Regions from separate parts of the Saccharothrix lopnurensis genome, predicted to be linked through region 2. Evidence: riboswitches for the same ligand, from Rfam matches in the RefSeq annotation. Region 2 holds a riboswitch; the other holds the start of a gene.

Region 1 (7,076 bases), on a different contig from region 2:
GTGGCGTCCCAGCGGACGACGACCCCACATCCGGTGGTTCGCCTACCGATCGGGTCGCCGCCCGGCCAACGATCCAGTCGGGACCTGACACAAATCTGTCCGGTCGGCCGTGTTGACGCTTCGTCGCGGACGATCCTAGCCTCGGTGTGAGAGCGTTCTCACGCTTGTCCCGGCCGCCCATCCCCTGCTTGGGAGGTCCCATGCTGAGCACCGTTGTCCAGGCGTCCCTGCTGCTGTCGCTCGTGGTCGTCCCCGCCGCACCGACCACCGCCCCACCGGAACCGGCCGCCGTGCCGCCGCCGGTGGTCACGGTCTGCGACAGCTACTGCGACGACCGGGACCCCGCGCTGCCGCCCGGCGCGCACCGGTCCCGGACCCGACCGTCGACGACGGCCGCGCCGCCCGCCGCCCTCGCCCCGGTCTGCAACACCCACTGCGACGGGCGCGATCCCGCGCTCTCGGCCGGGGAACGGGTCGCCCAGTCCGCGCCCGCCGGAACCCGCCGGGTCGCGCTGCACTTCGACAGCACCGAGACCATGGGCTGGGCGGTGATCAGCGGCGGCGGTCAAGGCGACTCGGTCTGGCTGGACCGCTCCTACGACGCCGGGGGAACGTGGCAGCCGAAGGTCGGCTCGACCACGACCCCGGCGGGTTACGGCGGCTGGCGCACGCTCATGCACAACGTGGACGACTGGGCCGGGCTGCGCGTCGGGCTGCTGCGCGCCTGCGGCCAGCCCGCCGGGTCGTCGACCATCGCCTGCACGAGCTGGTACCGCACCACGTGGAACGCCTGGGACCGCCGCACCGCCGCGGCCACCGCCCTGATGCAGCGGTACAACCCGGACACCGGCCTGTTCGACACCACGGGCTGGTGGAACTCCGCCAACGCGCTCAACGCGATCATCGACAACGCGCGGGTGAGCGGCATGGGTTCCTACCGCTACGCCATCGCCCGCACCTTCGACCTCAACCGCACCGCCTGGGACGGCAACTTCATCAACGAGTACAACGACGACGTCGCGTGGTGGGGGCTGACGTGGATCGCCGCCTACGACCTCACCGGCGACCGCCGCTACCTCGACACCGCCCGCACCGGCGCCGACCACATCCACCGCTACTGGGACCAGACCTGCGGCGGCGGCATCTGGTGGACCTCCAGCCGGACCTACAAGAACGCCATCGCCAACTCGCTGTACGTCCAGCTCAACGCCGCCCTGCACAACCGGTTGCCCGGTGACACCACCTACGTGCAGCGCGCCCGGAACGGCTGGCAGTGGTTCGAGGGCACCGGGATGATCACCAGCTCGAACCTGGTCAACGACGGCCTCGTCACCTCGACGTGCCGCAACAACGGCCAGACGCCGTGGAGCTACAACCAGGGCGTGCCGCTGGCCGCGCTGACCGAACTGCACCGCGCCACCGGCGACCAGGCGTACCTCACGCGGGCGCGGGCGTTGGCCAACGCCTCGACCACCAGTTCCGCGCTCAACCCGGGTGGGATCGTGTTCGACAACGGCGGCGGCGGTGACGTCCCGTCCTTCAAGGGCGCCTTCGTGCGCGGACTCGGTCAGCTGAACCGGGCGCTGCCGGACCGCCCGTACACCGCCTACCTCACCCGGCAGGCGGACACGGCCCACGCGCGCGACCGGTCCAGCAGCGACTCCTACGACCAGCCGTGGGCCGGGCCGTTCCAGCGCAGCGACGCGGCGCGCCAGCACAGCGCGGTGGACCTGATGAACGCCGCCGGCTGACCGGTTGGCCGGACGACGTCCGGAGCAGTCCCGGGAGCCGTTCACCGGACCGGTGCACCAGCGGTAACCAGGGACGCCATCCGCACGACCGCCGCCGACCGCACTCCGCGACACCGGCCCCCCGCACCCCGGGCGAGCACGGCGGCACGCACGACCTGCGGAGTGATCTTCGCGACCCTCGCTCATGTGGGGTCGGGTTGCGGGACGATCTACAACATGTAGTGTTCCCGCCGTCGATGGTTCCGACGCCCTTCCCGAAGGGCGGAGGAGGCAAGAGGGAACCCGGTGCGAATCCGGGACTGCCCCGCAGCGGTGAGTGGGAACGACCGCCGTCAACGAAGCACTGCGCGTCTCGCGTGGGAAGCGACGGCCAGTAGGTCCGGTCCTTTCGGGGTCGGGTGCCCGCGAGTCCGAAGACCTGCCGTCGGTGCGCGCGCCGGCCGGCGTGCGCGTGTCCGGGGCCTCGTGGGCGGGCCGACGCGGATCGGCGCGCCGTCGTGCGCGCGTCTGCGGCACCTCCCGCGTGCTCCGGGCCGTTCGAGGCTCGCGAGGAGAGGGCTGTGCCGACCACAACCACGAGCACCACCGCGCAGGTGCGGGTGATCCGCCGCGACGGCGGTGCCTCGGCGTTCGACGCCACCAGGATCGCGGTGGCGATGACCAGGGCGTTCCTGGCCGCGGAGGGTGACGCCGCCGCGTCGTCGTCCCGGCTGCACCCCCTGGTGGAAGATCTGACCGCGCAGGTGGGGGCCGCGCTGCTCAAGCACGCCCGTCCCGACACCGCGCTGCACGTTGAACAGATCCAGGACCAGGTCGAACTGGTCCTGATGCGCGGCGGCCACCACAAGGTGGCCCGCGCCTACGTGCTCTACCGCGAGAAGCGGGCCAAGGCGCGCGAAGTCGTGCCCTCAGCGCCGGAGTTCCGCGTCAAGGGCCCGGACGGGGAACTCGTCCCGCTGGACTGGGACCGCGTCGGGGTCGTGGTCGGCGAGGCGTGCGCGGACCTGGCGGACACCTCGCCGGAGGCCGTGCTGGCCGAGGTGCGGCGCACCCTGTACGACGGCATCACGGTCGACGAGCTGTCCGTGGCGCTGGTGATGGCCGCGCGGACGCTGGTGGAGACCGAGCCGAACTACTCCTACGTCGCCGCGCGGCTGCTGCTGGACCGGTTGCGGCGCGAGGCGCTGACCCGCGTCGCCGGCCGCCCGGTGGAGGGCGCCGGCGGGCGGACGTCCTACGTGGACCACTTCCCGGCGTACGTGCGGCTGGGCGTCGAGCTGGACCGCCTCGACCCCGAGCTGGCGAACTTCGACGTCGAGCGCCTGGCCGCCGCGATCCGGCCCGAGCGCGACGCGAAGTTCGACTTCCCCGGGATGCAGACGCTCTACGACCGCTACCTGCTGCACGACCACGGCACCCGTTACGAGCTGCCGCAGGCGTTCTTCATGCGGGTGGCGATGGGCCTGGCCCTGCGCGAGGACGACCGGGAAGCCCGCGCGATCGAGTTCTACGAGCTGCTGTCGAGCTTCGACTTCATGGCCTCGACGCCGACGCTGTTCAACTCCGGCACCACCCGGCCGCAGCTCTCGTCGTGCTTCCTCACCACCGTGGACGACGACCTGGACGGCATCTTCCGGGGTTACCGGAACAACGCGCTGCTGGCGAAGTTCTCCGGCGGCCTGGGCAACGACTGGACCCCGGTGCGCGGCATGGGCGCCCACATCAGGGGCACCAACGGCGAGTCCCAGGGCGTGGTGCCGTTCCTGAAGATCGCCAACGACACGGCGGTGGCGGTCAACCAGGGCGGCAAGCGCAAGGGCGCGGCCTGCGCCTACCTGGAGACCTGGCACGTCGACGTCGAGGAGTTCCTCGACCTGCGCAAGAACACCGGCGACGACCGCCGCCGCACGCACGACATGAACACCGCGAACTGGGTGCCCGACGAGTTCCTGCGCCGCGTCGAGGCCGACGCCGACTGGACGTTGTTCTCCCCCGACGAGGTGCCGGACCTGCACGACCTCTACGGTCGCGCGTTCGCGCGGCGCTACCGCGCCTACGAGGAGGCCGCCGACCGGGGCGAGATGCGGGTGGTCAAGCGGGTGCGCGCGGTGGACCTGTGGCGGCGGATGCTGACCGTGCTGTTCGAGACCGGCCACCCGTGGATCACCTTCAAGGACCCGTGCAACCTGCGCTCGCCGCAGCAGCACGTCGGCGTGGTGCACTCGTCGAACCTGTGCACCGAGATCACCCTGAACACCTCGGCCGACGAGGTCGCGGTGTGCAACCTGGGTTCGGTGAACCTGGCCAACCACGTCACCGCCGCCGGTGTGGACGCGGCCCGGTTGGAGCGCACCGTCACCACGGCCGTGCGCATGTTGGACAACGTGATCGACATCAACTTCTACACGATCCCCGAGGCCCGCCGGTCCAACCTGCGGCACCGCCCGATCGGCCTGGGCCTGATGGGGTTCACCGATGCCCTGTTCGTCCAGCGCCTGGTCCCGGGCTCGCCGGGAGCGGTGGAGTTCGCCGACCGCAGCACGGAGGCGATCAGCTACCACGCCCTGTCCGCCTCGGCCGACCTGGCGCGCGAGCGCGGCAGCTACGAGTCGTTCGAGGGTTCGCTGTGGAGCCGGGGAATCCTGCCCATCGACTCCGTCGCCCTGCTGGCCGAGGCCCGCGACGGCGACCTGGACGTGGACACCTCCACCACGCTGGACTGGGACGCATTGAGGGAGAAGGTGCGCGGCGGGATGCGCAACTCCAACACCACGGCCATCGCCCCCACCGCCACGATCTCCACCATCTGCGGCGTCGGCCAGTCGATCGAGCCGCTGTTCCGCAACCTGTACGTGAAGTCGAACATGTCCGGCGACTTCACCGTCCTCAACCGGCACCTGGTCGCCGACCTCAAGGCGCTCGGCCTGTGGGACGAGGCCATGGTGGCGGACCTGAAGTACTTCGACGGCTCACTGGCCCCGGTCGACCGGGTGCCCGACGAGCTGAAGGCCCTGTACGCCACCGCGTTCGAGGTCTCCTCCGAGTGGCTGGTCGAGGCCGGGTCGCGCCGCCAGAAGTGGCTCGACCAGGCCCAGTCGCTCAACCTCTACCTCGCCGCCCCGAACGGCCGCAAGCTCGACGCGGTGTACCGGCTGGCCTGGCGCAAGGGGCTGAAGACCACCTACTACCTGCGCTCCACGGCGGCGACCAGCGTGGAGAAGTCCACCCTGCGCGGCACCGACGGGAAGCTCAACGCCGTGCAGCCCGTCGCGCCGGCGGCCTGCTCCGTCACCGACCCCGACTGCGAGGCGTGCCAGTGACCACGAACCTGCCCGACACCACCGGCCTCGGCTCGATCGACCGCGACGGCGGTCGCGTCCGGGTCGACGACAAGGCGATGATCAACGCCCGCGCCGACGTCAACCAGCTCCTGCCCCTGAAGTACCACTGGGCGTGGGAGAAGTACCTCGCCGGCTGCGCCAACCACTGGATGCCCACCGAGGTGTCCATGCAGGCCGACATCGCCCTGTGGCGCTCCCCCACCGGCCTCACCGACGACGAGCGCCACACCATCAAGCGCAACCTCGGCTTCTTCGCCACCTCCGAGTCCCTGGTGGCCAACAACGTCGTGCTCGCCGTCTACCGGAACCTCACCAACCCCGAGTGCCGCCAGTACCTGCTGCGCCAGGCGTTCGAGGAGGCCGTGCACACCCACACCTTCCAGTACGTCTGCGAATCCCTCGGCCTGGACGAGGGCGAGCTGTTCAACATGTACCGCGAGGTGCCCTCCATCACCGACAAGGCCGCCTGGGCGCTCCGGTACACCCGGCACCTGGAGGACCCCGCGTTCCGCACCGGCACGCCCGAGACCGACCGGGCGTTCCTGCGCGACCTCATCGCGTTCTACGTCGTGTTCGAGGGCATGTGGTTCTACACCGGCTTCGCGCAGATCCTGTCCTTCGGGCGGCGCAACAAGATGGTCGGCGTCGCCGAGCAGTACCAGTACATCCTGCGCGACGAGTCCATCCACCTGAACTTCGGCATCGACGCGATCAACCAGATCAAGATCGAGAACCCGGGGCTGTGGACCGAGGCGTTCCAGGCCGAGATCCGCACCATGCTCGGCGAGGCGTGCGAGCTGGAGATCGCCTACAGCCGCGACACCATGCCGAACGGCCTGCTCGGGCTCAACGCCGACCAGTGCGAGCAGTACATGCGCTTCATCACCAACCGCCGCTGCGCCCAACTCGGTCTCGCGCCCGTCTTCGGCCCCACCGACAACCCGTTCCCGTGGATGTCGGAGGCCATCGACCTGAAGAAGGAGAAGAACTTCTTCGAGACCCGCGTCACCGAGTACGCCTCGGGTTCCACGCTCGACTGGGACTGAGCCACCGGCCGGGTCGCGTGGTGCGCGACCCGGCCCCTCCCCCGCGCCGGCGCTGATCCACCCGATCGTGTCCCCGGGCGGCGGTTGCCGCCTTCGGGCGCGTCGCCGATCCCGCCTCGCCACGACACGGGCCCGGCGAACTCCGCAATTGCATTCCGCTGCCGGATTGCCACGGTCGAGCACCACCGGTAACCATTTCCTCAGCCCACCGCGTTCCGCAGGAGGCGGAGATGGGTCGCGCAGTCCCGGCGCGCTCGTCCCCGTCGAGGCCGAACCGCACCGCACCGGCGGTGGTGGCCGGCCGCGGCAGGGGGCGACGCCGCGAAGCCCGCCGGTCCGCGTCGACCGCACGACGCACCTCCTCCTCCGGGACCGCCGGCGGGCGCGTACCGGTGAAGAGTCGAAGCGAGGACAAAGGAGTCCGCTCGAATGAAGTCACCCCTGTTACCCCGGCTCGGCCGGGCTGTCGCCGCGTCGTTCGCGGTCGCCGCGACCACCCTCACCCTCACCGGCGGCGCGGGCGCCGACCCCGCCGCGGCGTCGGTGGCGTTCAAGGCCGAGCACACCGACCGCTGCCTGAGCAGCCACACCGCGGGCCAACTGGCCTGGCGCAACGCGCAGCCGGACCCGTCGCCCTCGCCGGTCACCGCGGTCAAGGTCACCGGCGAGGTGGCGCTGCGCGACACCACCCCCTGCGCCCCGCCCACCCGCACCGTCGCGGTGGCCGTGTTCACCGCCTACCACGGCCGCACCGTGGTCGACACCGAACGCCAGAGCACCACCGGCGCGTCCAAGTTCGAGTTCGTGCTCACCGTCCCGCTCGTCCCGACCCCGACCCCGGTGCCCATCGACCGCGTCACCGTCCAGGTCTGCCACACCGCCATCACCCCCGTCCCCGAACCAGGCCCCCTCACCTGCGGCGACATCTCCACCTACCT
Region 2 (7,076 bases):
CAAGGCCGCGGTCGAGAACCAGGTGCTGGCCTTCGTCGAGGACGCCCCGGGCGCGGTCTCCGCGTCGTTCGGCGTGGTCGAGGCGGCCAAGCCGGTGTCGCTGACCAAGACCATCAAGGTGGTCAACAAGTCCACCCGGTTCGTGGACTACACCGTGGGCTACGAGGCCCTGACCCAGATGCCGGGCGTGCGCTACGAGCTGTCGGCGAACACCGTCCGGGTGTCCCCGCGCGGCGTCGCCCGGGTCAAGGTCACGCTGAAGATCGACGACCCGAAGGCGCTGCGCAAGACCGTCGACCCGACGATCGAGCCGCTGCACCTGGACGTGCCGCGCCAGTTCCTGGCCGACGCGTCGGGCCGCGTGGTGCTCACCCCGAAGTCGGGCTCCTCGGTCGCGCTGCGCGTGCCGGTGTACTCGGCGCCGAAGCCGGCGGCCGACATCAACGCGCCGAGCAGCGTCAAGGCCAACGGCCAGGGCCAGGCGGTGCTGAACCTGACCGGTCGGGGCCTCAACCAGGGCGCCTACCAGTCGCTGGTCAGCGCGCTGGAGCTCCAGGCGTCCTCGCCGAGGCTGCCGGAGTGCCGCCGCAACGTCACCACCAACTGCACGCTCAACGACACGGCCAAGGGCGGTGACCTGCGCTACGTCGGCGCCGCGTCCACCGCGCCGCTGGCCAGGGCGCAGGGCAACCCGGAGGAGGCGCTGCTCGCGTTCGGCGTCGCCACCTGGAGCAACTGGTACAACCTGGGCAGCAACACGGTGCCGTTCGTCGACATCGACACCGACGGCGACGGCGCGTTCGACTACGAGGTCTTCGCGACCAAGCTGACCGACACCGACCTGCTGGTCGCCAGCACGGTGGACCTGAACACGGGCGCCACGGTCGACATCCAGGGCGTCAACGGCCAGTTCGGCGACGTCGACACCAACGTGTTCGACACGAACGTGGTGGTCCTGCCGGTGCTGCTCTCGGCGCTGGGCATCGACGCCTCGGCGGACACCTCGCGGATCTCGTACCAGGTGGGCGTGGCCGGGTTCTACCTGGCGCCGGGCGCCGGCGACGGCCTCGTGGACTCGATCCCGAGCCCGCTGTCGTTCGACCCGCTCAAGCCGGGCCTGTGGGTGCAGGGCGGCGGCGACGCCGCGCTGTCCTACCAGGCGCGCCCCGGCACCGCGCTGGTGGTCAACCGCGACGCCGCGGCGCTGGCCGCCGACGGCGCGGACAGCCTGCTCCTGCTGCACCACCACAACGCGACGGGCGACCGCGCCGACGTGGTGAAGGTGAAGGGGAAGACGGGCAACCGCTCGGCGGACTGATCCCGGTGGGCTGATCGACGTTCCACGCTCTGGCCGGTCGGGGGTTGCCCCGGCTGGCCAGAGCCTTTTAAGCGCATCGGGCGACACCCGTTCGGGGGCCTTGAACCGTTCGGGTGTCCCGCAGTCCGGGAGAGATCGCCCCGTAGGTGTGTTCCGAGTGCGTTTTCACGCTCCGCGCCCGGTAGCCTTTCGCATTGAGAACTAGTCCCGCGACATGGGACTGATACCTGGGAGGTGTGTGGATGCGGCTCGCAGTGATCCCAGGGGACGGGATCGGGCCCGAGGTCATCGCCGAGGCCCTGAAGGTGCTCGGTGAGGTCGTTCCCGCGGCCGAGATCACCCGCTACGACCTCGGTGCGGCGCGCTGGCACGCCACAGGTGAGTTGTTGCCGGAATCGGTGCTCGGTGAGCTCCGCCAGCACGACGCGATCCTGCTCGGTGCCGTGGGCGACCCGTCCGTGCCCAGCGGCATCCTGGAACGCGGCCTGCTGCTGCGGCTCCGGTTCGAACTCGACCACCACGTGAACCTGCGCCCGGCCCGGCTGTACCCGGGTGTCCGCAGCCCGATCGCCGACCCGCCCGAGATCGACATGGTGGTCGTGCGCGAGGGCACCGAGGGGCTGTACGCGGGCAACGGCGGGCTCCTGCGCAAGGACACCCCGCACGAGATCGCGACCGAGGTGTCGATCAACACCTCGTTCGGCGTGGAGCGGGTGGTGCGCGACGCGTTCGCCAGGGCGGCCAACCGGCCGCGCAAGCACCTGACGCTGGTGCACAAGACCAACGTCCTGACCCACGCCGGCTCGCTGTGGTCGCGCGTGGTCGAGGAGGTGTCGCTCCAGCACCCGGACGTGACCGTGGCCTACCAGCACGTGGACGCGGCCACCATCCACCTGGTGACCGACCCGGGCCGCTACGACGTGATCGTCACCGACAACCTGTTCGGGGACATCCTGACCGACCTGGCGGCGGCCGTGACCGGCGGCATCGGGCTGGCGGCCTCGGGCAACCTGGACGTGACCAGGCGCAACCCGAGCATGTTCGAGCCCGTGCACGGCAGCGCGCCGGACATCGCGGGCCAGGGCATCGCCGACCCGACGGCCGCCGTGCTGTCGGTGGCGCTGATGCTCGACCACCTGGGCGAGTCGGAGGCGGCGCGCCGGATCGAGGCGTCGGTGGCCTTCGACCTGGCCACCCGCGACCACTCGTCGCCGGGCGCCACCTACGCGGTGGGCGACCGCCTGGCCGCGCTCGTGTCGTCGAACGTCCGCACGGGGGCCTGACCGCCCTCCCGGACGCGTGATCAGGGCCACCACGACACGGTCGTGGTGGCCCTTCGCGTTAGGGTCGCGAGCGTCGCCCGCGGGGGAAGTCCGGTGAGAGTCCGGCGCTGACCCGCAACGGTAAGCCGAAGTCGCCTTCGGCCAGCCCGATCACCCGCGGGCGGTGGGAAGAAGCTCCACTCCTGCCGTGGTCTGCGGGACGGATGCGCACCGGTCCGCCGCGGACCGGGGCCACCCGGTCGAGGCCACCCGCCCGAAAGGCGCCCGGTGACCCCGACGAACCCGGTGACCCCGACGAACCCGGCGAACCCGACCACCGCGGGACCGGCCTCCTCCACCACCGGCGCGTGCGCGGCCCTGGCCGTCGCGCTCGCGGTCTCGGTGGTGTGCGGCGTGGCCCTCGGCCCGGTGCCCGTGCCGTTCGACGACGTGGTCCGCTACCTGCACGCGGCCGTCACGGGCGGGGTGGTCCAGGCCGCGGAGGCGGGCCCCTACCGGATCGTGTGGGACATCCGGCTGCCCCGGGTGCTGCTGGCCGCCGTCGTGGGCGCGGGGCTGGCCGCGGTCGGCGTGGCCGTCCAGGCGGTGGTCCGCAACGCCCTGGCCGACCCGTACGTGCTGGGCATCTCCTCGGGCGCGAGCGTCGGCGCCACGGCGGTCGCCACCACCGGCCTGTTCGCCTCCCTGGGCATCTACGCCCTGTCCACCGCCGCGTTCCTGTCCGCCCTGGCCGCGACGGCGCTGGTCTACCTGGTGGCCGGCCGGGGCGGGCTGACCCCGCTGCGCCTGGTCCTCACCGGCACCGCCCTCGCCCACGGCTTCTCCGCGATCGCCATGCTGCTGGTCTTCCAGGCGCCGCGCGGCGAGGCCGCCCGCGCCGCCCTGTTCTGGCTGCTCGGCAGCCTGGGCGGGGTCACCTGGGCGTCGGTGCCGGTCGCCGCGGCCGTGGTCGTCGCCGGCACCGCCTACCTCACCACCCGCGCCCGGCACCTCAACGCCCTGGCCATGGGCGACGAGACCGCCACCACCCTCGGCGTCGACGTCGCCCGGACCCGCCGCACCCTGTTCCTGGTCACCGCCGCCATGACCGGCGTGCTGGTCGCGGTCAGCGGCGCGGTCGGGTTCGTCGGCCTGGTGCTGCCCCACCTGGTCCGCCTGCTGGTCGGCGCGGACCACCGCCGGGTGCTCGCCGTGGCCCCGCTCGCCGGCGCCTGCTTCCTGATCTGGGTCGACGTCGCCGCCCGCCTGCTCGCCGCGCCCGAGGAGCTGCCGCTGGGCGTCATCACCGCCGCCCTGGGCGTGCCGTGCTTCGTGCTCCTGCTGCGCCGCCGCGGCTACGTGTTCGGGGGCCGCTGATGGAGGTCCGGATCGAGGGGCTGGCCGTCGACGGCATCCTGCGCGGCGTCGACCTGACCGCCGGCACGGGCGAGGTGCACGGCATCGTCGGCCCCAACGGCAGCGGCAAGTCCACCACGCTGCGCTGCGCCTACCGGGCGCTCAAACCGCACGGGGGAGTGGTCCGCCTCGACGGCCGCGACATCACCACCACCCGGGTCCGCGACACCGCCCGCGACCTGGCCGCGCTCACCCAGGACAGCCACGTCGAGTTCGACTTCACCGTCACCGAGGTCGTCGCCATGGGCCGGCTGCCCCACGGCGCGGGCCCCGACGACGAGGCCATCGTGCGCGAGTCCCTGACCAGGGTGGACGCGGCCCACCTCGCGCACCGCGGCTTCCTCACCCTCTCCGGCGGCGAGCGGCAGCGCGTGCTCATCGCCCGCGCCCTGACCCAGCGGCCCAGGGTGCTGGTGCTCGACGAGCCGACCAACCACCTGGACATCAGCCACCAGCTGGCCGTGCTCGCCCTGGTCCGCCGCCTGGGCGTCACCGTCCTGGCCGTGCTGCACGACCTCAACCTCGCCGCCGCCCACTGCGACCGCCTGCACGTGCTCGACCGCGGCCGGGTCGCGCACAGCGGCACGCCCGCCGAGGTGCTCACCCCCGAGGTGCTGGCCGAGGTCTTCCGCGTGCGCGCCCACGTCGTCCCGCACCCCACCACCGGGGTGCCACAACTGCTGTTCGACCACCAGGAGGCCACCCCGTGCTGAGAACGCTCATCGCGCTCGCCGCGGTCCTGTCCACGACGGCGTGCGGCGCGCGGGTCGTCGCCGAACCGCCGGGCGCGGGCACCACGACCGTCACGAACTGCGGCCGGGAGGTCGAGTACGCGACACCCTCCCGGGTCGTCACCAACGACACCGGCATCACCGAGCTGATGTTCGCGCTCGGGCTGGCCGACCGGATGGCCGGCTACACCATCTCCTCCTCCGCCAAGACCGGCGACGTGGCGTCCTCGCCCTGGCGGGCCGACTTCGAGCGCGTGCCGCACCTGGGCGAGAAGATCACCAAGGAGCTGGTCCAGGGCGCGGGCGCGGACCTCGTGTTCGCGGGCTGGAACTACGGCTTCTCCGAGAGCACCGGGCTCACCCCGGACTCGCTGGGGCAGCTCGGCATCGCCACCTACCAGCTCACCGAGGCGTGCCGCAACGGCGTGGCGAAGCAGCGCGGCATCATGCCGCCCCTGGAGGCCCTCTACACCGACCTGGGCAACCTCGGTCGGATCTTCGGCGTCGAGGACCGGGCCGAACGGCTGATCACCGGCTACCGCGAGCAGGTGGCCGAGGCCCAGCGGCTGGTCACCGGGAAGAGCCCGAGGGTGTTCCTCTACGACAGCGGGCTGGACCAGCCGTTCACCTCCGGCCGCAACGCCGCGCCGCAGGACATCATCGAGAAGGCGGGCGGCGAGAACGTCTTCGGCGACCTCGACGACAGCTGGACCACGGTCGGGTGGGAGGCCGTGGTCGCCCGCGCGCCGGAGGTCATCCTGATCAACGACTACGCCGACGGGGACGCGAGCACCCCCGAGCAGAAGCGGGCCTTCCTGGAGTTCTACGAACCGCTCAAGGACGTGCCCGCCATCAGGGACAAGAGGTTCTTCGTGCTGCCCTACGCGGCACTGGTCGAATCGCCGCGCAACCCGGCCGCCGTCGAGGCGTTCGCCCGGTTCCTGGCCGGTGCCTGACACCCATCATGTGGGACAACCCGTCCGTGGCATGGTCAGCGCGGACGGGTTGTGGCACGATCGCCGGCGTGGCTCTCCACACCGTGGTCATTATTGCCCAGCGCGTCGGGTAAGTGCTCCTCGAAGCACCCGGCGCGCCGACCTCTCGCATCCTGCGGGGGGTCTTTTTGTTTTCCGCGATCCCCTAGGAGCCCCCTCGTGACCCCCCTCGGCGACAGTTTCCACGTCTACGACACGACCCTGCGGGACGGTGCCCAGCGCGAGGGCATCTCCTACTCGGTCACCGACAAGCTGGCCGTGGCCAGGCTGCTCGACTCGCTGGGCGTGGGTTTCATCGAGGGCGGTTGGCCGGGCGCGCTGCCCAAGGACACCGAGTTCTTCGCCCGCGCCGCCGCGGGTGACCTCACGCTCAAGCACGCGCAGCTCGTCGCCTTCGGCTCCACCCGCAAGGCGGGCGTGGTGGTGACGGAGGACCCGCAGGTCAGGGCCCTGCTGGACAGCCAGGCGCCGGTGGTGACGCTGGTCGCCAAGTCCGACCGCCGGCACATCGAGCGGGCACTGCGCACCGACGTGGCGGAGAACTGCGCCATGGTCCGGGAGACCGTCCGGTTCCTGGTCGACGAGGGCCGCCGCGTCTTCGTCGACGCCGAGCACTTCTTCGACGGCCACGCCTTCGACCCGGACACCTCGCTGCGGGTGCTGGAGTCCGCTGTGGAGGGTGGCGCGGACGTGGTCGTGCTCTGCGACACCAACGGCGGTCAGCTGCCCCTGGGCCTGGCCGAGACCGTCGCCGACGTCGTCGCCCGCACGGGCTTCCGCGTCGGCATCCACTGCCAGGACGACACGTCCTGCGCGGTGGCCAACACCCTCGCCGCGGTGCAGGCGGGCGCCACCCACGTCCAGTGCACCGCCAACGGCTACGGCGAGCGGGCCGGCAACGCCGACCTGTTCGCCGTGGTGGGGAACCTCGTGACCAAGCTCGGCCTCCAGGTGCTACCGCACGAGTCGCTGGCCGAGCTCACCCGCGTCTCCCACGCCCTCGCCGAGATCGCGAACATCGCACCCGACTCCCACCAGGCGTACGTCGGGTCGTCGGCCTTCGCCCACAAGGCGGGCCTGCACGCGAGCGCGATCAAGGTCGACCCGGAGCTGTACAACCACATCGACCCGGGGACCGTCGGCAACGACATGCGGGTGCTGGTCACCGAGATGGCGGGTCGGGCCAGCCTGGAGCTCAAGGGACGCGAGCTCGGGATCGACCTGACCCGCCGACCCGATGCCCTGACCAGCGCCGTGCGCAAGGTCAAGGAGCTGGAGGCGGCCGGCTGGTCGTTCGAGGCCGCCGACGCCTCCCTGGAGCTGCTGCTCAAGGCGGAGCTGTCCGAACTGGACG

What was found. Region 2 has a riboswitch for cobalamin ahead of ACFP3R_RS31870 (FecCD family ABC transporter permease). Riboswitches for the same ligand answer to the same signal wherever they lie in the genome.
Region 1: linked by a shared signal. The riboswitch ahead of ACFP3R_RS20850 (ribonucleoside-diphosphate reductase subunit alpha) and the one ahead of ACFP3R_RS31870 (FecCD family ABC transporter permease) in region 2 are both predicted to bind cobalamin.

What each region holds. Positions count from the first base shown of each region.
Region 1 is NZ_JBHSQO010000020.1:126,877-133,952, forward strand. Features, by position in the region: gene ACFP3R_RS20845 (glycoside hydrolase family 76 protein) at 201-1,751, shown strand; cobalamin riboswitch at 1,972-2,191, shown strand; gene ACFP3R_RS20850 (ribonucleoside-diphosphate reductase subunit alpha) at 2,312-5,071, shown strand; gene ACFP3R_RS20855 (ribonucleotide-diphosphate reductase subunit beta) at 5,068-6,138, shown strand; gene ACFP3R_RS20860 (hypothetical protein) at 6,568-7,076, shown strand, end outside.
Region 2 is NZ_JBHSQO010000051.1:27,342-34,417, reverse strand. Features, by position in the region: gene ACFP3R_RS31880 (S8 family peptidase) at 1-1,318, shown strand, start outside; gene ACFP3R_RS31875 (3-isopropylmalate dehydrogenase) at 1,561-2,601, shown strand; cobalamin riboswitch at 2,642-2,777, shown strand; gene ACFP3R_RS31870 (FecCD family ABC transporter permease) at 2,869-3,957, shown strand; gene ACFP3R_RS31865 (ABC transporter ATP-binding protein) at 3,957-4,709, shown strand; gene ACFP3R_RS31860 (ABC transporter substrate-binding protein) at 4,703-5,683, shown strand; gene cimA (citramalate synthase) at 5,882-7,076, shown strand, end outside.